DNA from 2 places in the Bradyrhizobium sp. SOJA106 genome. Region 1 is predicted to be linked to the other one. Evidence: riboswitches for the same ligand, from Rfam matches in the RefSeq annotation. Region 1 holds a riboswitch; the other holds the start of a gene.

The links. Region 1 has a riboswitch for S-adenosylmethionine ahead of metX (homoserine O-acetyltransferase MetX). Riboswitches for the same ligand answer to the same signal wherever they lie in the genome.
Region 2: linked by a shared signal. The riboswitch ahead of AC5V87_RS37885 (O-succinylhomoserine sulfhydrylase) and the one ahead of metX (homoserine O-acetyltransferase MetX) in region 1 are both predicted to bind S-adenosylmethionine.

What each region holds. Positions count from the first base shown of each region.
Region 1 is NZ_CM182549.1:7,708,308-7,723,256, reverse strand. It holds gene AC5V87_RS36405 (cell division protein FtsX) at 1-47, shown strand, start outside; gene AC5V87_RS36400 (YdcF family protein) at 204-908, shown strand; gene AC5V87_RS36395 (lysophospholipid acyltransferase family protein) at 920-1,693, shown strand; gene AC5V87_RS36390 (gamma-glutamylcyclotransferase) at 1,690-2,301, opposite strand; gene AC5V87_RS36385 (DUF2125 domain-containing protein) at 2,412-3,596, shown strand; gene AC5V87_RS36380 (prephenate/arogenate dehydrogenase family protein) at 3,730-4,665, opposite strand; gene hisC (histidinol-phosphate transaminase) at 4,662-5,756, opposite strand; gene AC5V87_RS36370 (chorismate mutase) at 5,788-6,636, opposite strand; SAM riboswitch at 6,855-6,934, shown strand; gene metX (homoserine O-acetyltransferase MetX) at 7,026-8,228, shown strand; gene metW (methionine biosynthesis protein MetW) at 8,244-8,906, shown strand; gene AC5V87_RS36355 (alpha/beta fold hydrolase) at 9,000-9,863, opposite strand; gene AC5V87_RS36350 (TIGR02594 family protein) at 10,079-10,735, shown strand; gene AC5V87_RS36345 (MOSC domain-containing protein) at 10,854-11,642, opposite strand; gene clpB (ATP-dependent chaperone ClpB) at 11,884-14,523, shown strand; gene AC5V87_RS36335 (hypothetical protein) at 14,609-14,875, opposite strand.
Region 2 is NZ_CM182549.1:8,006,223-8,021,171, reverse strand. It holds gene apaG (Co2+/Mg2+ efflux facilitator ApaG/CorD) at 1-345, opposite strand, end outside; gene AC5V87_RS37900 (OpgC domain-containing protein) at 516-1,748, shown strand; gene AC5V87_RS37895 (SGNH/GDSL hydrolase family protein) at 1,748-2,530, shown strand; gene AC5V87_RS37890 (SGNH/GDSL hydrolase family protein) at 2,543-3,535, shown strand; gene AC5V87_RS37885 (O-succinylhomoserine sulfhydrylase) at 3,602-4,789, opposite strand; SAM riboswitch at 4,864-4,943, opposite strand; gene AC5V87_RS37880 (2'-deoxycytidine 5'-triphosphate deaminase) at 5,024-6,160, shown strand; gene AC5V87_RS37875 (PAS domain S-box protein) at 6,322-6,735, shown strand; gene AC5V87_RS37870 (hypothetical protein) at 6,841-7,893, shown strand; gene AC5V87_RS37865 (MATE family efflux transporter) at 8,118-9,563, shown strand; gene AC5V87_RS37860 (hypothetical protein) at 9,560-10,048, opposite strand; gene AC5V87_RS37855 (SRPBCC family protein) at 10,160-10,558, opposite strand; gene AC5V87_RS37850 (VOC family protein) at 10,687-11,046, opposite strand; gene AC5V87_RS37845 (helix-turn-helix transcriptional regulator) at 11,102-11,941, opposite strand; tRNA gene AC5V87_RS37840 (tRNA-Gly) at 12,290-12,363, shown strand; gene AC5V87_RS37835 (helix-turn-helix domain-containing protein) at 12,698-13,279, shown strand; gene AC5V87_RS37830 (GNAT family N-acetyltransferase) at 13,279-13,791, shown strand; gene AC5V87_RS37825 (GNAT family N-acetyltransferase) at 13,794-14,258, shown strand; gene AC5V87_RS37820 (LacI family DNA-binding transcriptional regulator) at 14,348-14,949, shown strand, end outside.

The DNA.
Region 1 (14,949 bases):
TTGCCTCGCGCCAGACCCTGTTCGCGACATTGAATGACATTGATTGAGATTTCTTCGCCTCTCCGCTCAAGCGGGGCTCGAGGGAGTGCAACACTGAGGACGATGGAGTTGTGGTCCGTTGCATTCATCGAGCCCAACAAACCAGACTCCACTTCGCCTCAAAACGTCCTAAAATCATCCCGGGAAGGGATCATCGACATCACATGACCTCAAAGGCCGACGATCGATCGCCGAAACTGCCGCGCGGCTGGCTGCGCGCGGCATTGGTCTCGACGATCGCGTTCGCCTTCGTCGGCGCGGTGGCGGGCTTCCTCGCGTTCCTGTCGCAACTACGGGGCGCCGAGATCGCTCCTGGGCGCAAGGCCGACGGCATCGTTGTCCTGACCGGCGGCTCCTCGCGGGTGTCGGACGCGATGGAGCTGCTGGCTGCCGGCTACGGCCAGCGGCTGCTGATCTCCGGCGTGCATCCGACCTCGACCGCGAGCGACATCTCGAGGACCCTGCCGGAGAACCAGTCCTTCATGCATTGCTGCGTCGATCTCGACCGCACCGCGATCTCCACCCGCGGCAACGCGGCGGAGGCGCGGCGCTGGACCGAAGGGCGCGGCTTCAAGTCGCTGATCGTGGTCACCTCGAACTATCACATGCCGCGCGCGCTGGTGGAGTTCTCGCATGCAATGCCGAAAACGACGCTGATCCCGTTCGCGGTGGTCGGCGAGAAATGGCGCGAGGAGCCGTGGTGGACCTCGGCCTCCACCTTGCGGCTGCTCCTGTCCGAATATGTCAAATATGTCGCGGCCGAGATCAGGGTCCGTCTGGAGGATTTCGGGATTGACCTTTCGCCCGAGATGTCGGAGCAGCCTCCAGGCCAGCAGCCGAAGCGGCCCGCCACCGCACAGGCCAATTGATCGGACCCTCGATGTTCCTGATTTTCCTGCGCTCGCTCGTATTCAACGTGCTGTTCTACGCCGTGCTGGTGTGTCTCGCGATCGTGGCGCTGCCGACCTTCGCATTGCCGCCGCGCGCCATGCTGACGGTCGCGGAATGGTGGGCGAAGGCGACGCTGGTCCTGATGCGCGTCGTCTGCAACATCAAGGTGGAATTCCGGGGTACGGAGAAGATCCCGGCCGGGCCGCTCTTGATCGTGGCGAAGCACCAGTCGTTCTGGGAGACGTTCGTGTTGCCGGGCTTCTTCAACCGCCCGATCTTCATCCTCAAGCGCCAGCTGATGCAGATTCCCGTATTTGGCCAGTTTCTGGCCAAAACCGGCATGATCGCGATCGATCGCAATGCCGGCGTGAAGGCGCTGCTGGACATGACGCGGCGCGCGCGCGAGGCGGTGCGCAGCGGCCGCCAGCTCGTGATCTTTCCGGAAGGCACGCGTCGTGCGCCGGGCGCGCCGCCGGACTACAAGACCGGTTTTGCGCAGATCTATTCGTCCTGCGGCGTCGCCTGCCTTCCGATCGCGCTCAATTCCGGCCTGTTCTGGCCGCGCCGCACCTTCATGCGCTATCCCGGCACGCTGGTGGTGGAGTTCCTCGATCCACTGCCGGCGGGCCTGCCGAAGGACGAGTTTCTCTCCCGGGTGCAAACCGCGATCGAAGACGCGACCGGCCGTCTCGTCGAAGCGGGCCGGAAAGAGCAGGAGCAGCTGATCGGCTCCGCGCCGAGCTACGCGCCGTCGGCGAGCTAGCGGCTTTCGCTGTCTTCGTCCGGAGCCGGCGCGTGCAGCGCATGCGTATCACCATGCAGCATCGTCGCGAGCTGATGCAGCTGGGTATCGCGAAAGCCCTCGGCCTCGATCGCCTTCACCGTCGCCGTGACGTAGTCGCGGTTGGCGCCGGACTGGCCGTGGCCCTGGATCACGTGCCGATGCTGCTCGGCGAGCGAGAGCCGGCCGGCATATTGGACATGGCCGCGGTCGACGACATAGGCGAGCGCGGAAACGCGCTGGCGCGCATCGTTCTCGAGCCACACCGAGCGCATCACCTCGCGATAGACTGAGGTGACCTGCTCGCGCGCGCGCAGATAAGCGACGACCTCGGTGCGGTTCTTCTCGGCGACGCGGAAGGCGATGCCGCGGCAGGCGCCGCCGCGGTCGAGCCCGAGCACCAGGCCCGGCTTCTCCGGCGTGCCGCGATGTACGAAGGAATAGACGCAAAGCGCGCGATGCTCGCCGACCAGCCGCGCCGGGACGCGCTCCTCGAATTCGAAGCCCGGCCGCCACATCAGCGAGCCATAGCCGAACACCCAGAGGTCGCCTTTGGCAGTTGTGACGGAGGGGAGGGTGATTTCCGACATTTCGGGCACGGCTACCAGAATGAAGGCCCCAGGCGAAGCGAATTCTCGGACTTTCGTCGGAGGCCGGACCCGCTTACATTTGCCAAAATCTGGGGCCAAAGGGTCGCCGCATGTCCGATATGACCGTTGCCGCAGGCCGGCGCTCTCGTTGGCGCCTCTTCATCGCACCCGTTCTCCTCCTGATCCTCGCCCTCGCGTGGAGCGGTTTCTGGTTCTTTGCGGCCTCGAAGGCCGAAGTGGCCGCCGACGCCTGGCGCGCGCAGGAGGCCAAGGCCGGCCGCATCTATGATTGCGCCAAGCGCTCCATCGCCGGCTTCCCATTCCGCTTCGAGGTGCAGTGCTCCGGCGCCAGCGTCGTCCTGGTGTCGCAGAACGCCAGCAAGACGCCGTTCACGGCGCGGCTCGACAACATCCTGGTGGTCGCCCAGGTTTACGATCCCAGACACGTCATCGCCGAATTCTCCGCGCCGGCGACGCTGACCGATGGCATCACGCAAAACACCTTCGTGGCGAACTGGAGCAAGGGCCGCAGCAGCGTGGTCGGCTTGCCGGCGGTGCCGGATCGTGCCTCGCTCGTGTTCGACGATCCCAGCCTCAACCGCCTCGACGGCAGCGTGCAGGTGCCGCTCGCGCGCGCCAAGCAGGTCGAGCTGCACGGGCGCCTGGCCGAGGGATCGACCTCCGATCACCCTGTCATCGAGACCGTGCTCCACGTCGCGCAAGGCAGCATCCAGGGCGTTCATCCGCTGCTCGCCGAGCCGTTCGAGGCGGACACGCGCGCGAAGATCACCGGCCTTTCCGACCTTACGCCAAAGCCCTGGCCGCAGCGCTTTCGCGAGATCCAGGCCGCCGGCGGTCACATCGAAATCGTGCAGTCGCGCATCCAGCAGGGCGAGATGATCGCGGTCGCGGCCGGAACGCTCGGCCTCTCCGCCAACGGCCGGCTCGATGGCGAGTTGCAGATGACGGTGACGGGCCTCGAGCGCGTCATCCCCGCGCTCGGCATCGAAAAGATGCTGGAGGAGGGCGTGCCGCAGGCGACCCTCGACCGCGTCGCGCCCGGCGTGAAGTCGCAGGACCTCAACAATCTCTTTGGCGCGCTCGACCGCGCCGTGCCCGGTCTCGGCAAGGTGATCAAGCAGAACGCCAATGCCGGCGTTGCGGCCGGCATCAATTCGATCGGCACCGAGAGCACGCTGGAAGGCAAGAAGGCGCGCAGCTTCCCGCTGAAATTCGTCGATGGCGCGGTGCTGCTCGGCCCGATCAAGGTCGGCCAGATCCCGTCGCTGTATTGAGCGCTGCGCAACGGCCGCCAAACGCTCCGTCGTCATGCCCGCTTGTCCCGGGCATCCACGTATCTATTCAATCGCGGATGCGCGTGGATGGCCGGGTCAAGCCAGGTCAAGCCCGGCCATGGCTGAAAGAAAGCTACGGCTTCTTCAGCGCTGCATGCGGCCGGCCGAAATCGGGCGCCGCCGAATCCTGGCCGATCTCGACGATGCCGCGGCGGATGGCGCGGGTGCGGGTGAAATGGTCGAACAGCGCCTCGCCGTCGCCGCGGCGAATGGCGCGGGTCAGCTTGGCGAGATCCTCGGTGAAGGTGCCGAGCATCTCCAGCACGGCTTCCTTGTTGGCAAGGAACACGTCGCGCCACATCGTCGGATCGGACGCCGCGATGCGGGTGAAATCGCGGAAGCCCCCGGCCGAGAATTTGATCACCTCCGATTCCGTCACCTGCGCCAGCTCGTCGGCGGTGCCGACAATGGTATAGGCGATCAGATGCGGCAGATGGCTGGTGATCGCGAGCACGAGATCATGATGATCCGGTGTCATCACCTCGACCTTGGCGCCCATCGCTGCCCAGAAGGCGCGCAGCCGATCGGTCGCTGCCGCATCGACACCGTCCGGCGGCGTCAAAATGCACCAGCGGTTGATGAACAGCTCGGCGAAGCCGGAATCCGGGCCCGAATGCTCGGTGCCCGCCACCGGATGCGCCGGCACGAAGTGAACGGTCTTCGGCAAATGCGGCGTCATGTCCCTGACCACCGCGCCCTTGACCGAGCCGACGTCGGAGACGACAGCGCCGGGCTTCAGATGATCAGCGATCTCCTTCGCCACCTCGCCGCAGGCGCCGACAGGGATGCAGAGAATGACGAGATCGGCGTCCTTCACGGCCTCCGCATTGGTCGCCACCACGTGGTCGACGATGCCGAGCTCCATCACCCGCGCGCGCGTCTTCTCCGAGCGCGCGGTGGCGACGATCTCGCCCGCCAAGCCCTGGAGCTTCGCAGCGCGCGCGATCGAGCCGCCGATCAGGCCGAAGCCGATCAGGGCGACGCGCTGGAATTGCGCCTCGCCGCTCATTTGCCGGCCATGAAGTCGCGCAAGGCGTCGACCACGAGGCGGTTGGCCTCCTCGGTGCCGATGGTCATGCGCAGTGAATGCGGCAGGCCGTAATTCTTCAGCGCGCGCAGCACGAGGCCGCGCTTGGTGAGGTAGGCATCGGCCGCCTCCGAGGTCTTGCCCTCGGTCGGGAAATGGATCAGCACGAAATTGGCGACGCTCGGCGTCACCTTCAGTCCGAGCTTGCCGATCTCCTCGGTCAGCCAGTTGCGCCAGGTCTCGGTGAACTGCTTCGACATCGCCTGGTGCGCGGTGTCTTCAATGGCCGCGACCGCGGCGTACATCGCCGGCGTCGACACGTTGAAGGGACCGCGGATGCGGTTGACGGCATCGACGATGTGCTCGGGGCCGAACATCCATCCGACGCGCAGCGCGGCAAGCCCGTGGATCTTGGAGAAGGTGTGCGTCACGACCGTGTTCTCGGTGGTGGCGACCAGCTCGATTCCCATTTCATAGTCGTTGCGGGAAACGTAGTCGGAATAGGCGGCATCCAGCACCAGCAGCACATGCGAGGGCAGGCCGGCGCGCAGGCGCTTGACCTCGTCGAACGGCACATAGGTGCCGGTCGGGTTGTTGGGATTGGCGAGCCAGACCAGCTTCGTCTTCGGTGTCACCGCGTTGAGGATGGCGTCGACGTTGCAGGTGAGGTTGGTCTCCTGTGCAATAACGTTCTTGGCGCCGACCGCCATGGTCGCGATCGGGTAGACCAGGAAGCCGTGGGTGGTGGAGATCGCCTCGTCGCCCTGGCCGAGATAGGTGTGGGCGAGCAGGTTCAAGATCTCGTCCGAGCCGGCACCGCAGATGATGCGGTTCGGATCGAGCCCGAACGAGCGGCCGATCGCCTCGCGCAGCACGCGCGAGGTGCCTTCCGGATAATCCTCCAGATGATCCGCCACGCGCTTGAACGCCTCGATCGCCTTCGGCGAGGGTCCGAACGGCGTCTCGTTGGCCGAGAGCTTGAACACCTTGCGGCCCGGCTCCGGCACCGGGCTCTTGCCGGGCGTGTAGGGCGCGATATCGAGAATGCCGGGATTCGGCACGGGGCGGGACATCTTCAACTCCGAAAGTGACTGGGCGCGTGGCTTACGATTTCGGCCCGGTCGGGGCCACCGTATAGCGCGTTGCGTGGCTGCCGACGAGGGCCGTGGAGCGCACCGAGGCCCCCGCCTCGATCAGGGCAGCCTTGATCTTGTCGATGCTGGTTGCGCTCGTGACCGACACCAGCAGCGCCGCGCCGTCGAAGGCGGTATCGGGCACCGCCACGATCTCGGCAAGCGGCGACAGGGCGCGCGCGACCTCGGCGTTCCACCCGGAAACGCGCACGCTGAAGGTCTCGACCTCGGTCACCAGGGCGCTGTCGGCGACGCGCGAGACCGCAAACACCGGCAGTGCCGCCGGATGGTCCGCGCGCTCGACGAAGGGCAGCCGCGCGATGATTTTTGGCGCGCCTTCCGCTTCCAGCTCCAGCCACCATGGCGTGCGGCTCGACGTCGCCGAGACCAGCGCCAGGTCGCCCTTGGATTTGGCGACCGCCTCGACCGCAGCCTGCGCGCTGAAATGCGCGACGTAGGGCACCGTGAAGCCGAAATGGAATCGCGCGGAATCGCGCATCGCCGGCTCGCTCACCGAGATGTCGGCATGCACGGAGAACGGCGCCTGCACGTAAGTGAACGTCGAGATGATCACCCGCCAGATGCTCTCGACCGTGTCGAGCGGCAGGATGCCGCGATGGCGCTGAACGAGGTCGCGCATCATCGCGGCCTCGCGCGCAGGCCGGAACGCGGAGCCGACCTCCTGGGTCTGCTTGACCTGGATCAGGCGGTCGATGATGTCGCCGCGCTGCATCAGCAGGCGATGCATGTCCGCATCGATCGCGTCGATCTCCTTGCGCAATTCCTGGAGCGATGGTGGCGCGGGCGGACGTTGGGACATATCTGCCAGATGCGTTCTGCAAGTGCTGTTTAGAGGCGTTCCAATGCGGGTCGGGCAAGCCAGTCGGCAAACCGGATTCCGCTGCGGTCGATGTCCTGATTAGGCAGTCAGGGCGGCGAAAGCAAAGAGAAATGACGACCTTTTCGGCCGGCGTTTCAAGGACGATTTTGGTTAATCCGGGCCGCGACTTGACGAAAACCGCCCAAGACAGTAGCTTTTGCCCGTTCCGTGGTCATTTGAGCCGGCCGGCTTGCAGCCACGTTAAAAAACTCGCTAAACAGGCCGGGGACGCTTCCGATCCCGGCCGAACCTATCGTTCAGGCCGGGTTTTTCATGGCCTGATGCAAGTAGCGGTCTGAAGTCCGATCGCAAACGAGGTCGATGGTCAGATGGGTAGCGTCAAGGCGATTCCGAGTCCTGCGATCAGCGCTGATGAGCGCTCGCACGAGGTCGATCACCCAAGTTCGCAGGTCGCGCGTTTCGGCGCCGATCAGCCGTTGCGGCTCGATTGCGGCATCGATCTGGCGCCGTTCCAGATCGCCTACCAGACCTATGGCGAGCTCAATGCCGATCGCTCCAACGCCATTCTGATCTGCCATGCGCTGACCGGCGACCAGCACGTCGCCAATCTGCACCCCGTCACCGGCAAGCCCGGCTGGTGGGACACGTTGGTCGGCCCGGGCCGCCCGATTGATCCGAGCCGCTACTTCATCATCTGCTCCAACGTGATCGGCGGCTGCATGGGCTCGACGGGGCCGGCCTCGATCAATCCCGCGACCGGCAAGGTGTGGGGCCTCGATTTCCCCGTCATCACCATTCCCGACATGGTGCGCGCGCAGGCGATGCTGATCGACCGGCTCGGCATCGACACGCTGTTCGCTGTCGTCGGCGGCTCGATGGGCGGCATGCAGGTGCTGCAATGGACCGCGGCCTATCCTGCCCGCGTGTTCTCTGCGCTCGCGGTCGCCTGCGCGACGCGGCACTCGGCGCAGAACATCGCCTTCCACGAGCTTGGCCGCCAGGCCGTGATGGCCGATCCCGACTGGCACAATGGCGCCTATGCCGATCGCGGCCTTCATCCGCATCGCGGCCTCGCGGTCGCGCGCATGGCCGCGCATATCACTTATCTGTCGGACGCGGCACTGCACCGGAAATTCGGCCGGCGCATGCAGGATCGCGAGCTGCCGACCTTCTCGTTCGACGCCGACTTCCAGGTCGAGTCCTATCTGCGCTACCAGGGCTCCTCCTTCGTCGAGCGCTTCGACGCCAACTCCTATCTCTATCTCACCCGCGCGATGGACTATTTCGACATCGCGGCCGATCACGGCGGCGTACTGGCGAAGGCGTTTGCGGGCATCCAGACCCGCTTCTGCGTGGTGTCCTTCACCAGCGACTGGCTGTTTCCGACCTCGGAATCGCGCGCGCTGGTGCATGCGCTGAACGCGTCGAGCGCACGGGTGTCGTTCGCCGAGATCGAGACCGATCGCGGCCACGACGCCTTCCTGCTCGACGTGCCCGAATTCTTCGACATCTCCCGCGCCTTCCTGCACTCGGCCGGCAAGGCGCGCGGCCTCACCGGCAAGAATGACTGACAAGGACCGCTCGCGATGTCTGTACAGGAAGTGCTGCCGCTGAACGGTCTCACCGCGGAGCAGTCCGCTCATTTCCGCGCCGACCATCTGCTGGTCGCCGAGATGGTCAAGCCGGGCTCCAAGGTGCTCGACGTCGGCTGCGGCGACGGCGATCTGCTTCAGCTGCTGGAGACGCGCGGCATCGACGGCCGCGGCATCGAGTTGTCGCGCGAGGGCGTCAACCGCTGCGTCGCCAAGGGTCTTGCCGTGGTGCAGGGCGACGCCGACACCGACCTCGTCAACTATCCCGACGACGCCTTTGACTATGTGATCCTGTCGCAGACGCTGCAGGCGACGCGGCAGCCGCGCGTGGTGCTGGAGAACTTGCTGCGCATCGGCCGCCGCGCCATCGTGTCGTTCCCGAATTTCGGCTTCTGGAAGATGCGGCTCCAGCTCCTGATCGGCGGCCACATGCCGCGCACGGAGAACCTGCCGGCGACCTGGTACGACACCGCCAACATCCATTTCTGCACCATCAAGGATTTCGTCGAGCTCTGCGACGCGATCGGCGTCAAGATGGAGCGCGCCGAGGCGCTCGACCTCTACGGTCGTCCGCTCCGGCTGCGATTGCCGTGGTGGGTATGGAACATGTTCGGTGAGCAGGGCGTGTTCCTGCTGAGCCGCGGCGGGGGGAAGTAGGTTCTCCGTCATTCCGGGGCGATGCGATAGCATCGAGCCCGGAATCTCGAGGTTCCGGGTTCGCTCTTCGCGCGCCCCGGAACGACTGCCATGCTAACCTGCCGCCAGCGACCTCGGGTCCCGCGCCGGCCATCGTCCCGCTTCCACTAGCGTTACGAACCGCTCCACGCTCTCGTTGAACAGCGCGGGCTCCTCGAGATTGAGCACGTGGCCGGACTTGGGAAACATCGCCAGGCCCGCAGCCGGCAGATGCTTCTTCAGAAAGAGACTCGCACCGACGCACGGATCGTCCTCGTCGCCGCAGATGATCAGCGCCGGCGTTGCCACGGCTCTGATCGCATCCGTCATGGCGTAGATCGAGGGGCGGCCGCCCTGAAAGCCGCGCATCGTGCGGGCTGATCCCTTGGCATCGTGACGCGCGAGCGCGGCGTAGAAATCGGCGTGGCCGCGCGGGTCCTTCACCAGGAAGGGAATCCGGCTCGGCGCCTCGCGCGTGACCTTTGCGACTTCGGCGGAGCCCAGCGTCTCGAACTGTTCGGCATTGGCGCGGCACTGCTTGCGCCAGGCGTCGAGATTTTCGAGCTCGGAGCCGGAGCCGACGCCGGCCAGCGTCATCGACAGCGCGCGATGCGGCGCGTTCAATCCGATCTGGAGCGACGAATAGGCGCCCATCGAGAGCCCCACGAGATGTGCGCGCTCGATTCCGAGATGATCGAGCACCGCGAGCGCGTCGGTGTAGAAATGCGTGTACGTGTAGACCTCGCCATCGGGCACGTCCGATGGCGTGTAGCCGCGCGCGGAATAGGTGATGCAGCGGTGGCCGCGCGAGAAGTAGCGCATCTGCGGCTCCCAATTGGTGTAGTCAGCCGCGAACTCGTGCAGGAAAATAATTGGCGTTCCCTGGCCCGCCTCTTCGAAATAGATGCGGACGCCGTCCCTGGTCGTGGCATGGGGCATTAACCGTTTCCCTCTGTTCAGGCCGCAAACGGAGGATCGCAGTTAATGGTGTTGTCCGCAATGCGGCAGCATCAGGCCAGCTCCAATGCAAAATCATCGCAGCCATTCGCCGACATGGCAGTCTTTTTCTCGCCACATCCGGACGCTTTACGCCCCGGCGGATGTCGGCCACGGCACTTGCCGACGGGAAGTGGGGGTGTAACTAAGGATGAAGAATGGTTGAGTTGTTTGCGTACCGCCTGTCGCGTTGTATTGTCGCGCTGGCGTTCTTCTTCGCGGCGGCTGCCGCGTTCGTTTCTCCGGCCTCAGCGCGGCCGCATCATCGTCATAGCGCAGAGCGGCACGCTTACGTGCACCATGCCAGACATCATCATGATCGCCATCATGCCCGTGGCTCGCGCTTCGAGCGCAGCGCGGCGCAGTTGCAGGCGAGCGGCTTTGCTGACACCCAGGCCAGCTATGATCCGAACGCCAACGGCGGCGGCATGGCCAGCAACGCCATGAGCGGTGGCAGCTTGGGCGGCGGATCGGGCCTCGTGTCCGAGGCGCGCCGCTATCTCGGCGGCAATCCGACGGGACGCGGCAGCCTATGGTGCGCGCGCTTCATGAACATGGTGCTGGAGCATACCGGCCATCGCGGCACCGGCTCCGACATGGCGAGCTCGTTCGCGCGTTACGGCACCCGCGTCTCCGGTCCGCAGGTCGGCGCCATCGCGGTGATGTCGCGCGGCCGCCGCGGCGGCCATGTCGGCATCATCACCGGCATCGACGCGCAGGGCAATCCGATCATGATTTCCGGCAACAACGGCAACCGCGTCCGCGAGGCCCCGGTCTCGCGCGGCCGGATCTATGCGTATGTGATGCCGAATTAACGGAGCCACGGGCCGTAGGATGGGCAAAGCGAAGCGAGCCCACCACCTCCGTCCGTTCAATAAAATGGTGGGCACGGCGCCAGAGCGCCTTTGCCCACCCTCCGGCAGCGGTGCTAACTCACACCAGCTTCGGCTCTTCCACCGCGACCGCATCCCCAACGCCGATCTCGCCACCTTCGATCACCTCGGCATAGATGCCGCAATCCATATGGCCGAGATGGCGCGAGAGCGTCGGCGGGATTTCGAGGTCGCGCGCGGCGGTCACCGGGTCGACATTGGTCGCCGGGCAGCGGACGATGCGTTTGACCACCTTCAGCCGGGCGGGCCCGATCGCGAGCGTCTGGCCGACGAGGTCGAGCTCGGACCATGCCGGCCAGCCCTTCACGTAGAGATTGGCGCGGAAGCGCAGCGGGTGCACGGCGATGCCGCCGAGCATGATCTCGATGGCGCGGACGCTGTCGAGATTGATGATGGACACGACCTTGCGGGCGACGTCGGAAAAGCTGTGGTCGCGTCCGGACAGAACCTTTGGCGGGCCCTTCAGCTCCGGCTGGAAATTCTCGGTGAAGTAGCTCTCGATGGCAGCGCGGCCGGCGGCGGTCTCGAGATCGCCGCTGGCGACGATCTGGCCGTCCTTGCGGATGGTCAGGCGGTTGGTTGCGTCCTCGAAACGACTGTCGAGGGAGGCCAGCCGCTCATGGCGCGCCAGCATCAGGAACTGGATCTTCGGCTTCCATTCGGGGGCTTCAGGGTCGAACCCGCTTGGGCCGTTCTCGATGGCGTAGCGGCGGTCGGCGGGCAAGGTCTGGCCGACCCGCAAGGGCACGCGGGGCAGGGACTCCGGCGTCAGGCCCTTGATCGGATAGCGGTAGAGGCCGGTGATTTCGGCGGTCTGGCTGGCTGTCATGCCGCTACTTAAGGGATTCGACCGCGTCCCGCCAAGCCGGCGGATCGGCGCACGAAATTGTGAACTCGCCTCTTTCGATCCGGGGACGCGCTTCCCACATCTGGGTCAGGCCGGCGCCAGCGCCGGCTGATACGACCGATGCCCGGTTGAGGAACGTCAACGCAGGCAGCGGAAACCCAGTGAAGATGCCGTTTGGGGTGCCTTAGCGGGCCCCAAGGGCAGGCCGAGGGACAGAAAAGAAATGAACATCGAGAAGTATACTGAACGCTCCAGGGGCTTTATCCAGTCCGCGCAGTCGCTCGCGATGCGCGAGGGGCACCAGCAGTTTTCCACCCTGCATGTGCTGAAAGTCCTGCTGGACGACAATGAGGGGCTCGCTGCCGGTCTGATCGACCGTGCCGGCGGCAATTCCCGTGCAATCCTGAAGGCGACCGAGGAGGCCCTGAACAAGGTGCCGAAGGTCAGTGGCGGCGGCGCCGGCCAGATCTATCTCGCGCCCGAGCTCGCTCGCACTTTTGATGCCGCCGAAAAGGCCGGCGAGAAGGCCGGCGACAGCTTCGTCACCGTCGAGCGGCTTCTGCTCGGTCTCACGGTGGAGAAGACCAGCGAGGCAGGAGCGATCCTCGCCAAGGGTGGCGTCACCCCGCAAAATCTCAACGCCGCGATCGAGGCACTGCGCAAGGGCCGCACCGCGGACTCCGCGACTGCCGAGAACGCCTATGACGCGCTGAAGAAATATGCCCGCGACCTGACCCAGGCTGCGCGCGACGGCAAGCTCGACCCGGTCATCGGCCGCGACGAGGAGATCCGCCGCACCATCCAGGTGCTGTCGCGCCGGACCAAGAACAATCCTGTCCTGATTGGTGAACCCGGCGTCGGCAAGACCGCGATCGCGGAAGGGCTCGCGCTGCGCATCGTCAATGGCGACGTGCCGGAGAGCCTGAAGGACAAGAAGCTGCTGGCGCTCGATCTGGGCGCGCTGATCGCAGGCGCAAAATACCGCGGCGAGTTCGAGGAGCGGCTGAAGGCGGTGCTCCAGGAGGTGACCGGGAGCGAAGGCACCTTCATCCTGTTCATCGACGAGATGCACACGCTGATCGGCGCCGGCAAGGGTGACGGCGCGATGGACGCCTCCAACCTGCTCAAGCCTGCACTCGCCCGTGGCGAGCTGCACTGCATCGGCGCGACCACGCTCGACGAGTACCAGAAGCACGTCGAGAAGGACGCGGCGCTGGCGCGGCGGTTCCAGCCGATCTTCGTCAGCGAGCCCTCGGTCGAGGACACCATCTCGATCCTGCGCGGGCTGAAGGACAAGTATGAGCAGCACCATGGCGTGCGGATCGCCGATTCCGCGCTTGTCGCCTCTGCGACGCTGTCCAACCGCTACATCACTGATCGTTTCCTGCCCGACAAGGCGATCGACCTGATGGACGAGGCCGCGGCGCGGCTGAAGATGCAGGTCGATTCCAAGCCGGAGGAGCTGGATTCGCTGGACCGCGAGATCATCCGGCTCAAGATCGAGCAGGAAGCCCTGAAGAAGGAAAGTGATCCCGGCTCCAAGACCCGTCTCGAAGCGCTCGAGAAGGAGCTGGTCGAGCTCGAGGAGAAGTCGGCAGCGCTCACCGCGCGCTGGAGCGCGGAGAAGAACAAGCTCTCCAACGCCCAGAAGCTGAAGGCGGAGCTCGACGGCTTGCGCGTCGAGCTCGCCAACGCGCAGCGGCGCGGCGAATTCCAGAAGGCCGGCGAGCTAGCCTATGGAAGGATCCCGGAGCTGGAGAAGAAGCTCGCCGATATCGAGGCGAAGGAGAACCCCGGCGAGATGATGGAGGAGGCGGTCACCGCCAACCACATCGCGCAGGTGGTTTCGCGCTGGACTGGCGTGCCCGTCGACAAGATGCTGGAAGGCGAGAAGGAGAAGCTCCTCAAGATGGAGGAGCAGCTCGGACAGCGCGTGGTCGGCCAGGCCGAGGCCGTGCGTGCGGTCGCCACTGCCGTGCGCCGTTCGCGTGCGGGCCTCCAGGACCCGAACCGGCCCACCGGCTCGTTCATGTTCCTGGGGCCGACCGGCGTTGGCAAGACCGAGCTGACCAAGGCGCTCGCCGAGTATCTGTTTAACGACGAGACCGCGATGATCCGCCTCGACATGTCCGAGTACATGGAGAAGCACTCGGTCTCGCGGCTGATCGGCGCGCCTCCGGGCTATGTCGGCTATGACGAGGGCGGCGCGCTCACCGAAGCGGTGCGGCGCCGGCCTTATCAGGTGGTGCTGTTCGACGAGATCGAGAAAGCGCATCCCGACGTCTTCAACGTCCTGTTGCAGGTGCTCGACGATGGTCGCCTGACCGATGGCCAGGGCCGTACCGTCGATTTCCGCAATACGCTGATCATCATGACCTCGAACCTCGGTTCGGAATTTCTGGTGAATCAACCCGAGGGCGAAGACAGCTCGGCCGTGCGTGAGCAGGTGATGGGAACGGTGCGGGCGCATTTCCGCCCCGAATTCCTCAACCGCGTCGACGAGATCATCCTGTTCCACCGCCTGCAGCGGAGCGAGATGGGCCGGATCGTCGAGATCCAGTTCGCGCGGCTGCAGAAGCTGCTGACCGATCGCAAGATCGTGCTGACGCTCGATGCTGCCGGCCGCGACTGGCTGGCCGCCAAGGGTTGGGATCCCGCCTACGGCGCCCGGCCGCTGAAGCGGGTGATCCAGCGCTACCTCCAGGATCCGCTCGCCGAGATGATCCTGGCCGGCGACGTCAGGGACGGCGATACCGTTGTGATCTCGTCCGCAGGCAATGTGCTGACCTTCAACGGCAGGGCAGCGCAGACTGCGGAGATCGCCCAGTTCGAGGCGCCAGTGTCGAAGCGCAAGCTGAATTGAGTGCGGGCACTGCCGGCTGAAACGACGAACCGCCCCGGAGGGTTCAGCCTCTCCGGGGCGTTAGCTTTGTCGGTTAGTTCGTTAATTAGCCGAGTGCAGATGCGGAGCCGGGATCGGCTGGACCTTGCTCGTCGTCGTCCTCGTCGAGTTCCGAGAGAATATCCACCAGCTCGCGCACGCGGCCCTGTGCCAGCGGCCGCAAATCGTTGATCATCGGCTCGTCATTGGCGAGCCAGGCCTGAGCTTCGGCGAGTTCCTCGACGGTTGCGCCCGTCCCGATGATCTGGGCGATAGTGACGTCGTCGGCCCGATCCACGGCCTTGACGACATCGTCGCGTGAGAGGCGCGTCATGGGCGATCCTCCTGCTGATCAATTTCCGCCAGCGTCTAACCGGGAACCAGCGTGTGGGTTCCGCGGTCGAGGCC
Region 2 (14,949 bases), 300 kb from region 1:
GAAGCGTTCGCCGCTTTCGCTGACCATCTGGTAGCGGCCGGTCATGAAGCCGGAGGCGGTCGAGAGCGGGACGCCCGAGGTGTATTCGAAGCGCTCGCCAGGAGCCAGGATCGGCTGTTCGCCGACGACCCCCTCGCCCTTCACCTCCTGCTGGCGGCCGGAGGCGTCGGTGATGATCCAGTGCCGCGTCTTGAGCTGCACGGTCTCGTCGCCCGAATTGGTGATGACGATGGTGTAGGACCAGAAAAAGCGCGAGCGGTCGGCCGACGACTGCTCCGGAACAAAGTTCGGCTCGACGGTCACTTCGATCTGACGGGTCACGGCGCGGTACATGGCTGCCATCATAACGAAATCCGGGTCCGGAACCAAACGCCTGAGGCGGTTTTCGCGACATCGTCCCGCCAGAATTCGCAAGGAAGTAGACCCCAAATGTGATCCGGCCGCTTTGCGAGACGATGCCCGGACCTGTAAACTCCTTCATGCGTCGCGACTTGCGCAAGGGTTTCTAGGCCCCAATGACCATTGCCGACCAAGTGACGGGATCGATCGCGGGAACCGCAAAACCGCGCGCGGCCGCGCCGGCCATCTCGCTGCCCGCCATCGGCGAGCGCGAGTTGCGGCTCGACCTGTTCCGCGGCCTCGCGTTGTGGCTGATTTTCATCGACCATCTGCCGCCGAGCCTTCTGACCTGGTTCACGATCCGCAATTACGGCTTCAGCGACGCCACCGAGATCTTCATCTTCATCTCCGGCTACACCGCCGCCTTCGTCTACGGCCGGGCGATGCTGGAGAGCGGCGTCGTCATCGCCACCGCGCGTGTCCTGCGGCGCGTCTGGCAGATCTACGTCGCCCACGTCTTCCTGTTCACGATCTTCCTCGCCGAGATTTCCTATGTGGCGACCAGCTTCGAGAACCCGCTCTACACCGAAGAAATGGGGATCATGGACTTTCTCAAGCAGCCCGACATCACCATCGTGCAGGCGCTGCTGCTGCGCTTCCGTCCCGTCAACATGGACGTGCTGCCGCTGTATATCGTGCTGATGCTGGCGTTGCCGCTGATCCTGTGGTCGATGAAGTGGAAGCCCGACGTCACGCTCGCGCTCTCGGCCGCGCTCTATGCGGTGACCTGGGAATTCGATCTCTACTTCTCCGCCTATCCGAACGGCTTCTGGGCGTTCAATCCGCTCGCCTGGCAATTGCTGTTCGTGTTCGGCGCATGGTGCGCGCTCGGAGGTGCGCGGCGCATGTCGCGTATCCTGGCCTCGCCGGTGACGATGTGGATCGCGATCGCCTATATCGTCGCGGCGTTCTACGTGACGCTGACCTGGTACGTGCCGCAGCTGTCGCATTTCATGCCGAAACGGCTCGAGCAATGGATGTACCCGATCGACAAGACCGATCTCGATGTGCTGCGCTTCACGCATTTCCTGGCGCTGGCGGCGCTCACCGTGCGCTTTCTGCCGCGGGAGTGGCCGGGCCTGAGATCGCCCTGGCTGCGCCCGCTGATCCTGTGCGGCCAGCACTCCCTCGAGATCTTCTGTCTCGGCGTCTTCCTCGCCTTTGCCGGCCATTTCATCCTGGCCGAAGTCTCCGGCGGCGCGGTCATGCATGCGCTGATTAGTCTCTGCGGAATCCTGATCATGTGGGGCGTGGCTTCGGTGATTTCGTGGTACAAGCGCGTGGCTGACAAGAGCGGTGCGAAAACCAAAAACGCCGTCGGCAACGCCGATCTGGCGGGAGGGGGCTGATGAAGGCGAAGGTTCTCCTGAGCCTGATCCTGCTATGCGGTAGCCTCGCCGCGTCCCACGCGCGCGCGGGCGATGCTGCGCCTGCTGCCGCTCCTGCCGCGCCCGCAGCCTGCGAATTGCCATCCTATCTGCTCACCAGCGAGAGCCAGCTTCCCAGGGTCGCCGAGGTCGTCAAATCAGGCAAACCCCTTGAAATCCTGGTCATCGGCAGCCGTTCGACCACCATTCCGGCCTCCGAGGACGCGTCCTATCCGGCGCGCATGCAGGCGATCCTGAAGGAAATGCTCCCGCCGTCGGCGGCCGTGCACGTCTCCGTAGAAATACAGAGCAAGAAAACGGCCGAGGAGGCGGCCGGAACCTTCGTTAAGCTGATGGAAGCAAAAAGGCCTACTTTGGTCATCTGGCAGACCGGGACCGTGGATGCTATCCGAGCCATCGATCCCGACGATTTCCGCGGCGCTGTGACCGAAGGGGTTGCCGCGCTGCAAAATGCAGGGGCTGACGTCGTCTTGATGAATTTGCAGTACAGCCCGCGTACTGAAACCATGATCTCGGTGCCGCCATATCTCGACAACATGCGGGTGGTGGCGCAGGAGCATGATATCCCGCTGTTCGATCGTTTCGCGATCATGCGGCAGTGGAATGATCAGGGGCAGTTCGACCTGTTCAGCCCGTCCCGCGGGCCGGAGCTAGCGAAACAGGTCCATGATTGCCTCGGCCGGGCGTTGGCACAGTTCGTGATCGACGCTGCCCATCTGGGGCCTGCCCAGCAGCAGAATTGAGGACTAGCGTTAATGAGTACCTTCCGCCCTTTTTGCCTGACGGCATCGCTGGCTGCGCCCTTAGCGGCAGCGCTGCTGTTGCTGACCCCGGTCTCGCAGACGCGCGCCCAGGCGCAAGCCGCGCAGGCGCAGGCGACGCCCGCGCAATCGGCTAATCCCGCTCCCGCATCGCCTGCCCAGACCACCGTCGGCGCGACCTCGCCTGAGCAGCGCGGCATCACCTCGCGCGCCATCGACAAGGTGAAGCAGGTGGCGAAATCCGCCAGCGACATCTTCAGCCGCGTGCCTTGCCTGCCGCCGAAGGGCGGCTCGAAGGCGATGGGCTCGCTGCCGCATGTCGCAAGCAAGCTCGTCGCCGGCCAGCCCGTTCTCATCGTCGCGTTCGGCTCGTCGTCGACCGCGGGATTTGGCGCGAGCTCGCCGGAGTTCAACTATCCGAACCGCCTCGCCGCGCAGCTGCGCCGGCAATATCCGACCGCCAACATCACCGTCGTCAATGCCGGCGTCGGCGGCGAGGATGCGCCCGAGATGATGAAGCGCCTGCAGAAGGAGGTGATCGACGTGCATCCGGATCTGGTGATCTGGCAGGTCGGCACCAACGCCGTGCTGCGCAATCTCGATCCCGGCGACACCGCCAAGATGGTGGAGGACGGCATCGCCCGCATCCAGGCCGCCGGCGGCGCCGACATCGTGCTGGTCGATCCGCAATATTCCCCGGCCGTGAATCAGCGCGCCGAGAGCGCTGGCAAGATGGTGAAGCTGCTCGGCAAGGTCGCCGAGCTTCGTCACGTCGGCATCTTCCCGCGCTTCGAGGTGATGCGCGACTGGCACGAGAAGCAGTCGATCCCGGTCGAGAGCTTCGTGATCGCCGACGGCCTGCACATGAACGATTGGGGTTATGCCTGCTTCGCCCAGCTGCTCGGCGACGACATCATCCGCTCCGTCGGCCAGATCAAGATCGGCGTGAACGTGCCCGCGGACGTGCGGACGTACCGGCCGATGTAGAGCGAATAGGAATGGCGAGGAGCGAACAGAGATTCTATTCGCCGCTCACTATTCGCCATTCGCCCGTCAGGCCTTCTCCAGCGCTGCCGTCAGATCCTCGATCAGATCGTCCGCATGCTCGAGGCCCGCGGAGAAGCGGATGAATCCCTCGCTGATGCCGAGCGCGGCACGGTCTTCCGGTTTCAGGCGCTGATGCGTCGTGGTCGCCGGATGCGTGACGAGGCTCTTGGCATCGCCGAGATTGTTCGAGATCTTCGCAAGTTTGAGCTCGTTGAGCACGCGGAACGCCGCGGACTTGCCGCCCTTGACCTCGAAGCCGATCAGCGTCGAGCCGCCGCGCATCTGCTTTTTCACCAGCGCCGCCTGCGGATGATCGGCGCGACCGGGATAGACCAGCCGCGAAATCTTCGGATGGCTCGCCAGCACCTCGGCGATCCGCGCCGCCGTGTCGGTCTGCGCGCGCACGCGCACGCCCAGCGTCTCCAGGCCCTTGAGCAGGACCCACGCGTTGAACGGCGAGATCGATGGGCCGGTCTGGCGCATGAAATTATGGATGTGCTCGGCGATGAACGCTTCCGACGACAGGATGATGCCGCCGAGGCAGCGGCCCTGGCCGTCGATGTGCTTGGTCGCGGAGTAGACCACGACGTCGGCGCCGAGCGCCAGCGGGCTCTGCCAGATCGGGGTCGCGAACACGTTATCGACCACAAGCCGCGCGCCGCCCCTGTGCGCGATCTCGGCGATGCCGGGAATGTCGAGTACGTCGAGCGTCGGGTTGGTCGGACTCTCCAGGAAGAACGTCTTGGTGTTGGGCTTGAGCGCGCGCTGCCACTGGTCGAGATCGAGGCCGTCGACCAGCGTGGTCTCGATGCCGTAGCGTGGCAGCAGGTCCTGGACGACGTAGAGGCACGAGCCGAACAGCGCGCGCGAGGCGACCACGTGATCGCCGGCCTTCAGTGGCGCCAGGATCGCGGTGGTGACAGCGGCCATGCCGGTTGCCGCCGAGCGGGCAGCTTCGGCGCCTTCGAGCTCGATCATGCGGCGCTCGAACATCGCGATTGTCGGGTTGGAGTAGCGCGAATAGATGAAGCCGGGGTCCTCGCCCTTGAACCGCGCCTCGCACTCCTCGGCGCTGTTGTAGACGTAGCCTTGCGTCAAGAACAGCGCCTCCGACGTCTCGCCATATTGCGAACGCAGGGTGCCGGAATGGACCAGGCGGGTTTCGGGGCGGTAGGTGGTAGGCGACTTCGACATAGGACCCTCCGACATGACCGTCTCGTTGAAAACGGCCACAAAAAAACCGGCCTGGATATCTCCACGGGCCGGGATCACAGAGGTCCCCGGCCTGTTTAGCGACTTATTTAACGTGGCTGCAAGCCGGCCGGCTCAAATCACCACGGGATAAGTGATGCTCATATTCCGCAATGCCCTTTCCGTCAAGGCGTCCATCGGATAGCCGTAAAAGGCTAGTATTTCCGGCATGTCCGGATGCGTTTGCCCCTTCATGAGGACCCCCGGTTGAGCTTTACGGTTGCCGCCGACGCCAATGGTATCCTGCCCGACCGCATGATCGCGGCGATGGCGGAGGCGGGCCTCATCCTGCCCGCATACGACTTCGTCGAAAGCCAGATCCAGCCGGCGAGCCTCGATCTGCGCCTCGGTGACATCGCCTATCGCGTCCGCGCCAGCTTCCTGCCCGGCCCCGGCGCCACCGTCGCCGAGCGCATCGACGAGTTGAAGCTGCACGAGTTCAGTCTCGCCGACGGCGCGGTGCTGGAGACCAACTGCGTCTACATCGTGCCGCTGCTGGAAAGCCTGGCGCTGCCGCCGGAGATCGTCGCGGCCGCGAACCCCAAGAGCTCGACCGGCCGGCTCGACGTCTTCACCCGAGTCATCGCCGACGGCACCCGCCGCTTCGACATGATCGGCGCCGGCTATCATGGTCCGCTCTATGCCGAGATCAGCCCGAAGACGTTTCCGGTACTGGTGCGCGAAGGCTCGCGCCTGTCGCAGGTGCGCTTCCGCACTGGTGACGCCATCCTCAATGCCGACGAGCTCGACGGCTTGCATGCCGCCGAGCGCCTCGTCGACATCGACGATGCCGATCTCTCCGGCGGCGTCGCCCTGTCGGTCGATCTCTCGGGGGAGAAAGCCAGCGGCTTCGTCGGCTATCGTGCCAAGCGCCACACCGGCGTCGTCGATGTCGATCGCCGCGCCGGCTACGCGGTGGAGGATTTCTGGGAGCCGATCTCCGCGCGCCCCGACGGCAGCCTGATCCTCGACCCCGGCGAGTTCTATATCCTCGCCTCCAAGGAAGCAGTGCAGGTGCCGCCGGATTACGCCGCGGAGATGGTGCCGTTCGATCCGCTGGTCGGGGAATTCCGCGTGCACTATGCCGGCTTCTTCGATCCCGGCTTCGGTTACGCCGGCGCCGGCGGGCAGGGTGCGCGCGCCGTGCTCGAAGTGCGCTCGCGCGAAGTGCCGTTCATTCTGGAGCACGGTCAGATCGTCGGCCGCCTCGTCTACGAGAAGATGCTGGCGCGCCCCGATGCGATGTACGGCCAGCGCATCGGTTCCAACTACCAGGCGCAGGGCCTCAAACTATCGAAGCATTTTCGGGTGTAGTTCCACAATCTACTGTCATGCTCCGGCTTGACCCGGGCCATCTAGTACGCAGCGGCTTGTCCGCTCAGTCACTGCCGCCTCGGAGTATCGGATCGCCCGCCCCTGTGCGCAATTGCGCACTGGGCGGGCGGTGACGCAGAATGCTGGCGGGAAGACATCACATGAGCGATCAATCCCACCTCGACACAAGCATCCTCAACGACGTCGCGGACGCGCTGATCTATTCCGATCGCTCCGGCACGATCATGCGCTGGAATCGCGCTTCGGCCGCGCTGTTCGGCTTCTCCGCCGACGAAGCGCTCGGCCAAAACCTCGACCTCATCATTCCCGAGCATCTGCGCGCCGCGCACTGGAAGGGTTTTGAGGCCGCGCTCGCGAGCGGGACGATGAAGCTTGCGGGCAGGCCGACGCTGACTCGCGCGCTGCACAAGAGCGGGCGCAAGCTCTATATCGAGATGACCTTCGCGCTGGTGCGGGATTCCGGCGGTGCGGTGCAGGGATCGGTGGCAATGGCGCGCGACGTCACCGAACGCGTCGAGCGCGAGCGTGCCGCGAAAGCCGTACAAAATTCGTGATGCGGAATTGACAGGCTGTCGCGCAGAGGGCCTTGCATCCGCGTGAACTTGTCTGTCACCGGAGGCAGTGACACACTCGATCGCAACAACGATCGGGAGCGAAACATGACCGCCGCATCAGATGCCGCGCAGCACGCCCAATGGAAGCGCTGGCGCGCGGTCGCAGAGCTCTACCACGCCTATTTCACGGGCCTCATCCTCACCGTCGTCACGCGACGCGGCACGGCGGATGCGGCGGAGTTTGTCTTCCGCGTGTTTCGCCGCCAGCAGCAGGAGCGCTTCCTGCCCGGGCTCAAGAAGCTCGGGATCGATCATCTGCCGCCGGCGGTGGGTGCCGCGCAATATCACTACCTCTCCAACTGGATCGGCGGCGTCCATGTCGAATACATGTATGAGAGCGACACAAAGGCCTGGATCCGCTATCCGCCGCCGCGCTGGATCTGGAGGGGCACCGCGATCTGCGGCGTGCCGGGCGAGGTGAGCCGCGCGATGCTGCGCGGCTGGCACGCCAACAACGGCGTCGCGCTCGGCGATCTCCGCCTCGGCTTCGTCTGCACGAAGCAGAGCGTCGACGGCCAAGACGGGCTCGAAGGTTACTATCATCAGTATGACTATCCGCTCGAGCTCGACCAGCGCCTCGTGTTCGCTCGGCATCTGGACGCGCCGCTGTTCGATGCCAGGACCGCGCCGGCCCTGCCTGTCGCGAGCTGGCCAAAGCCGCGGCTTGAAAAAGCCTATCGCAACTACGCGATGGAATATGTGCGCACGGCGGCTCCCGTGATGGTGCAGTTGTTCGGGCCGGAGGATGCCGGCTACCTCCTGCATCTCACGGGCAAGCTGATCGGCATGCAGTATTTCGATGAGGTCGCGGCCGCGCTCTCGATGAGCCGCGGTGACGCGGGCGAATTCGCATCGTTCCTGAATGCGCTGGTCGCTGCGCAGGATGATGCGGCCGAGACGACCCGCTCCGAAGGCAGCTTCGAAATCCGCCAGCAGAGCTGGAAGCTGATGGACGACGTCGCCGACTATCACCCCGCCTGTGCCAAGGTGCTCGAAGGATTGTTCGAGGGCCTCGCCGCGGGATGCGGCCGGCACATCGGCGTGCGGCTGCGCACCGCCGCAGGCGGGCGTCCATCGCTGATCTGGACGATTGGGTAATGCCGCGCTTGCGTTGCCTTCGTGGTTCGATGCGCCCGCAAGGAAACTGAGATTCACAATTCCACGGGCTGAAATGCGCTGCCGCAGGGCACGCCTGCACCTGACGCAGGAGGAATCGGCCATTACCGTGCTAACAACCGCCGCAGCGCCTTCCGCGCGAAGACATCGATTGGCACACCTGTTCATTGCCGCGCCGCGAATGGCGCCTGCGCCCGGGAGAGGACATGTCCGACATCGCCGAAATCCCGGTCGATGAGCAAGAGCGCCCGCTGCCGTCGCCTTCGCCGCCCGTGAAGAGTGCGCTGACCGACGGGCCGATCCTGCGCACGCTGCTCGCACTCGCCTGGCCCAACGTGATCGCACTATCGGCCGGCACCTGTACGGTGATCGCGGAGACCTCCTATATCGGCCGGCTTGGCGTCGAGGCTCTGGCCGCGATGGCGCTCGTGTTTCCGACAGTGATCCTGACCATGACGATGTCCGGCGGCGCCATGGGCGGCGCGGTGGCCTCCGCCATCGCGCGTGCGCTCGGCGCCGGCGACCGCGAGCGCGCCGGCACGCTCGCGGTGCATGCGATGCTGATCGGCATCAGCTTCGGCCTGGTCTTCATGCTGGGCATGCTGATCTTCGGGCCCAGGGTCCTGGAGATGCTCGGCGGCCGCGGCGATGTGCTCACGCATGCGGTCGCCTACACGCAGGTGTTCTTCGGCGGCGCCGTGCTGCCCTGGCTGCTCAACACCATGGCTGGCGTCTTGCGCGGCACCGGCAACATGAAGCTGCCGTCGTTCCTCATCCTCAACTCCGCGGCCTGGCAGATCGTGCTCGGCGGCACGCTCGGTCTCGGGCTGGGCCCGGTGCCGCAACTCGGCATGCGCGGCGTTGCGGCCGGCGCGCTGATCGCCTATTCCATGAATGTCTGCATCATGGGGTGGTACCTGTTCTCCGGCCGCGCGCGGATCGCACCAAAGCTGCGCGGCCTGCGCATCCAATGGGCGATGTTCTTCGACATCCTAAAGGTCGGCGCCATCGCCTGCTTCTCGCCGCTGCAATCGGTGCTGACGATCTCGATCTTCACCCACATGCTGGCGAAGTTCGGCACCGCGATCCTCGCCGGCTACGGCATCGGCGCGCGGCTGGAATTTTTGCTGACCTCGATCGCGTTCTCGTTCGGCATCGCCTGCGTGCCGATGGTCGGCATGGCGATCGGCGCGGGCCGCATCGCGCGGGCCCGGCGCATCGCCTGGATCGCCAGCGCTGCCGCCTTCATGGCCGTCGGTACGCCGGCATGCCTGGTTGCGATCTTCCCCGATCTCTGGGTCAACATCTTCACCGACAGCGCGGCCGTGCGCGCGGCGAGCCATCAATATCTCTCGACGGTCGGGCCGTTCTATGCGTTCTTCGGCCTTGCAACGACGATGTATTTCTCCTCGCAAGGCGCGGCGAAGGTGATCGGCCCGGTACTGGCGCAGACTGCGCGGTTGACCTACATCTCGGCCGCCGGCTGGTGGCTGTCGACGCATGAGGCGACCGCACAGAGTTTCTTCTGGCTGGCCGCAAGCTCGATGGTCGTGCTCGGCCTGCTGTCATGCTCCAGCGTCGTGCTGACGCGCTGGGGTCCGCGCGAGAGCAAGCCCGCGATCAGGCCGGCGCTGTCAGCCGCAGCGGACTAGCGATGCCTGTGGCGGCGATGGCCGCTACCGCCGGCATTGGCGAGCCGCATCAATTGCGGGATCATTGCCATCATGTCGCCGCCGCCGAGCATGCCCATGATATCGCCGCCGCCCATGCCGCCAAAGCCGGCCGGCATGGCGCCGCCGCCCATCGGCGTGTAACCGCTATAATTTGGCGCGCCGAACCCGCCGCCGAGATTGCCGCCGGTAAAGCCTCCAAAACCCCCGCCGCCCATCATGCCGCCGAACCCGCCGCCGTTCTCCATCATGCGGCTCATGATCGGGCCCATGGTCTGCATCAGCATGGCGAAGCGGCGCTTGCCCATCTTCGCCTTCATCATCTCCAGCATCGGCGCCATCTGGGTCATCATGTCCTCGCCGCCGGCACCGCCGCCGAGGAACTGCGCCTTTGCCGGCGCGCTCGAAATCGAAAACAGCAGCATCACGGCGGCCGCCTGGCAGATCACCTTGTCCGCACCTCTCATGGCCTGCTCCTCGCGTGCGCGGCGCCGCCGGAAGAGCGGAGCCAACCGGACGCACGCGGTCATGGTTACGGCCGGCGCGGGGAAGGCTCTGTGCCGGAAGTCACAGAGCGTTCAGGCGGGGCGCGGAAACGCCTTGTGCATGGCGGCCATCGCCTCTCTGGTCTGGCCCTGCACATAGGGTGCAAGCTCGTTCGGCAACATGTCGATGATCCAGATCAGGCGGCAGCTCTTGTCGCCCTCGGCAATCACCTGCACTGAGGCGCTGTAATGCTTCAGCCGCTCGTTGTTGATCGCATAGACCAGCCGCTGCCGCGCATCGTCGCAATCGACCAGCACCTCGCGCGCGACGGAGCCGTTGGCGAAGGTAACGATGCGTGCATCGTCGTCGAGCGTGCAGGCGGTGACGAAGCCCGGCACCAGCCGCTGATGCAGCGCGCCGAAATCGCGCACCGCGTCCCAGACGTCGTTCGCGGAGGCGGGAAGGGGGATGTCGTTGTGGATGGAGGCCATGGAGGATTCCCATTTTTGCTGGAGTCATTCCGGGGCGCGCAAAGCGCGAACCCGGAATCTCGGGAGTCCGGGTCTGGTGCTACGCACCATCCCGGAACGACAGCGTAGGTGGCGCGTTTGGTCGCGCCTCACACACAAACCGCCTCGACATTGTTGCCATCAGGGTCGATCAAGAACGCCGCATAATATGTCGGGCTGTAATCTTTGCGCGGCCCGGCGCCGCCATTGTCGCGACCGCCGCTCTTCAGGCCCTCACTGTGGAACGCCTTGACCGCGTCGTGGTCCTTGGCGCGAAACGCGATATGCGCGCCGTCGGCCTTGCGCCCCTTGTTCAGATGCAGCCATAGCGCGGGCTCGCCCTTCGGCCCGAAGCCGGCATAGCCGTCTCCGCTGGAGCACAGGACGTAACCGAGCGGCGCCAGCACCGCGCTGTAGAAGCGCGTGGCGGCGTCGATATCGGCAACGCGCAATCCGATGTGGTCGTACATGGTCGTCTCCATTGCAAAGCGCGCCGCAACTGGCGCGCGCCGGAGACGAAACTAGTCAGTTGAGGGCGAGCTGCTCTTGGAGAATCTTGCGCATCCCCTTCGAAGCCTGCCGGAACTTCGCCGGCGATACGCCGGCGGCGCGATGAAACGTGCGGACGAAGTTGGAGAGATCACCGAAGCCGACGTCATAGGCGACGTCCGTGACCGTGATGTCCTCGTCCGTGAGCAGCCGCGCCGCATGCCGCAGCCGCGAGCGCACCAGATATTGATGCGGGGTGACGCCGAGCACGGCGGAGAACAGCCGCAGGAAATGGAACGGGCTGAGGCCCGCCTGCTTCGCGGCCTGTTCGAGGTCGACCTCGGTATGCGAATTGTCGTCGATCCACAGCGCGGCCTCAACCGCGCGGCGTCGGTCGCGTGCGGTCGGCGTCGCCGGCTTGCGCGCCTTACCCGAGACGACGTCAACGAAGCGGCCGGCGAGGATCTGGCCGATCTCGTCGAGACCCAAATCACTGTTGCCATCTGCCGCCGTCTGGGCGAGCTCGCCAAGTACCATCAGCTCGGGCAGTGGCGGCGTCGCGCCGACCTGCCAGGTCTCGCGGCGTCCGCCGAGCGCGTCGACCAGGCTCTCGCTGAAGAAGAAGCCGAGGCAGACGTCTCCCGAGACATGCTCATGCGTGCAGGTGTATTCCTCGCCGGGCGCGCCGACCAGGATCGATCCTGCCACCAGCTCGAAGAAGCCGGCGCGGCAATGGCAGCCGAAGCTGCCAGAGCGGACATAGGCGATGGAATGGCCGGTGCGGCATTCCGGAAACGGCTTGTCGTCCGGTCCCGCATCGCAGCGAAACTCGGAGACGGTCATCGAGCGTGTCGTCAGCAGGGTGGTGGCGTCCATGACGCCTATCTAGGCATGATCGGACAGGTGTGTAGCGGTTGTTCGACAAGATCATGCCGAAAAAGACAAAGCTAGGGTGCGATCAGGATCGCGCCTTAGCCGGGCGCTCGCGGCGGGGCAACGGGCAGCAGCGCCCGATCGCCGTGTCGAATATCGCGTAAGCGCGCCCCACCATGCACACGCCCCAATCAATGCACGTCTTCCCCCGACAGATCGATCATAACACCGCCACAATCGCGCGCACCCAAAATCTTGCCAAAACGCTAAGAAGCGTCCGGTCGGACGCGCCAAACCGCTTGGCGGGAGGCGTTGTCTCGGCTAATCAGGACGGGCGCAAGACACGCATAAGCGGGCGTAGTTCAATGGTAGAACGGCAGCTTCCCAAGCTGCATACGAGGGTTCGATTCCCTTCGCCCGCTCCAAAGCTTTCAAAGCTCAGAGACTTGGTGGCGGCCGTATCCTATTCAGCGCTGGCGAATTTGGATGGACCGCAATTGGTCTCGTGGTGATTTTCCGCGTGGGCATCTGTCAAAAGAATTTTGGCGAAATCCAAGCTTTTGAATCAGACCTTCGGCGGCGTCGTCTTTGCCGCGCAGAACGCGCAAGAGCGAGCCAAAACGCTCGTGAACCGGGCCAAGATTCTAATATATTAGCCTCATGAGCCCGGCATTGGCCGCTCGCCGGCTTAAGCTTCCCCATGCTGCGGCGGACGCGGTCCTTTGCGCCGGCTGATGCTGCCAATGAAGGTCAGGACCAATGGACCAGCAGAAACTCGACCGTGCGATCGGTCGGCGCTTGAAGACGTTGAGGACGCAAGGCGGCATGACGTTGAACGAGTTGGCAGCGCGCTCCGGCGTCAGTCGGGCCATGATCGGGCGGGTGGAGCGGGCGCAGAGCAGTGCGACGGCTTCCCTGCTCAACAAGCTCTGCGCCGCGCTCGACGTCACGCTCAGCGACGTCGTCGCGCTCGCGGAGAAGCCGCCGGAGCGCCTGATGCGCGTCGCCGACCAGCCGCATTGGCGTGATCCCGACAGCGGCTACCGGCGGCGTCATGCCTCGCCGCCGGATGCGGCCAGCGGCATCGAGATCATCGTCGTCGACCTGCCGGCCGGCGCGCGTGTGTCCTACAGCCCCTGGGGCCGCAACGCCTTCACCCAGCAACTCCTGATGCTGGAGGGCGCGGTCTGCGTGCATATCGACGCCAAATCCGTGCGCCTGCGTGATGGCGACTGTCTCGACTTCGACGTGATGCGGGCCGTGACCTTCGAGAACGAAACCAAACAGGATGCACGCTACGTCATCATCACGCGGCGCGGCACCTCTTACGGGAAAATGTGATGCCGCTGATCGTGCGGGACGCCACGCTGGAGGATGCTGCGGACATCCTCGCCATCTACAACTATGCCGCGCTCAACACCACGGCGGTCTGGACCGATGGACCGGCTGACCTGGCTTCGCGGCGCGCGTGGATTTTCGCGCGACAGGAAGCCGGCTATCCCGTGCTGGTCGCGATGAAGGGCAGGGACGTCGTCGGGTTCGCCTCGTTCGGCGATTTCCGCCCGTTTCCTGGCTACCGCCATACCGTGGAGAATTCGGTCTATGTCGGCGAGCGGTACCATCGGCTCGGCGTCGGCCGCAGCCTGATGGCGACGCTGATCGAACGCGCCACGGAGCTGAACAAGCATGCGATGATTGCGGGCATCGAGGCCGCCAATGCCGCTTCGATTGCCCTGCATGCCTCGCTCGGCTTTGCCGAGGTCGGCCGCATGCCGGAGGTCGGCTGCAAGTTCGGCCGCTGGCTCGATCTCGTCTTCATGCAGAAGCAGCTCGCAAGCGGCGTGAGACCGTAATGATGCAGATCCGCACCGGGGACACCTTCGATCCGCGGGTCATTGCGTTGCTCGATCACCACGTTACGGCGGCGCGGGCGCACACGGCGCCCGGCAGCGCGCATGCGCTCGACCTCTCCGGCCTTCGCGCGAGCGACGTCGCCTTCTGGACCGGCTGGGACGACGACACGCTGGTTGCCACCGGTGCGCTGAAGATGCTCTCGACCGACCATGGCGAGGTGAAGTCGATGCACACGCTCTGGACCGCCCGGCGGCGCGGCTTTGGGGGCCAGATGCTTCGCCACATCATCGCGGAAGCCCGCGCCCGCAGCCTGACGCGGCTCAGCCTCGAGACCGGCTCCTGGGATTATTTCAAGCCCGCGCACGCGCTCTACCGGGCGCACGGTTTTGTGCTTTGCGGGCCGTTCGAGGGCTATGTCGAGGATCCCAACAGCCTGTTCCTGACACTCGACCTGACCGGCGGCTAGCGCCGCATGACGCAACCGCGGCACGAGAATGTACTCCTGTCCCTCAAAATGAGTTGCGTACCTCAAAACACCTCTGCTAGCCTTCAGCCATGGCTGAAGACGTTCTCACCGCCACCGCGCTGACGCTGAAGGATATCGCCCGGCAGGCGGGCGTGAGCCTCGCGACGGTGGACCGCGTGCTGCACAACCGGCCCGGCGTGCGGCCGGACACGGTCCGGCGCGTCAGGGAGGCGATCGAGCGCAATTCCTTCCAGCCGCATGTCGCCGCCGCCGAGCTTGCCCGCGGCCGAGCGCGCCGCTTCGCCTTCGTGATGCCCTCGGGGCCGAACCCGTTCATGCAGCAGATCGAGGCCTATCTCGGCGAGATGTCGGCCTGGCTCTCGGCCCGTCGCCTGAGCGTCGAGATGGTCGCGACCGACGTGTTCGATCCCTCCGTGCTCGCCGCCTCGTTGGAGGCGCTGGCCGGCGATTACGACGGCGTTGCCGTGGTGGCGCTGGATCATCCCGGTGTCCGCGCCGCCATCAACGACCTCGTCGAGGCGGGCACCAAGGTCGTCACCCTGGTTTCGGACGTGCCGTCGTCGCGGCGGCACCACTATGTCGGCATCGACAACATCGCCGCGGGCCGCACCGCCGGCGCGCTGGTCGGGCGGCTGGCCAGCGGGCGGTCCGGCAAGGTCGCGATCGTTGC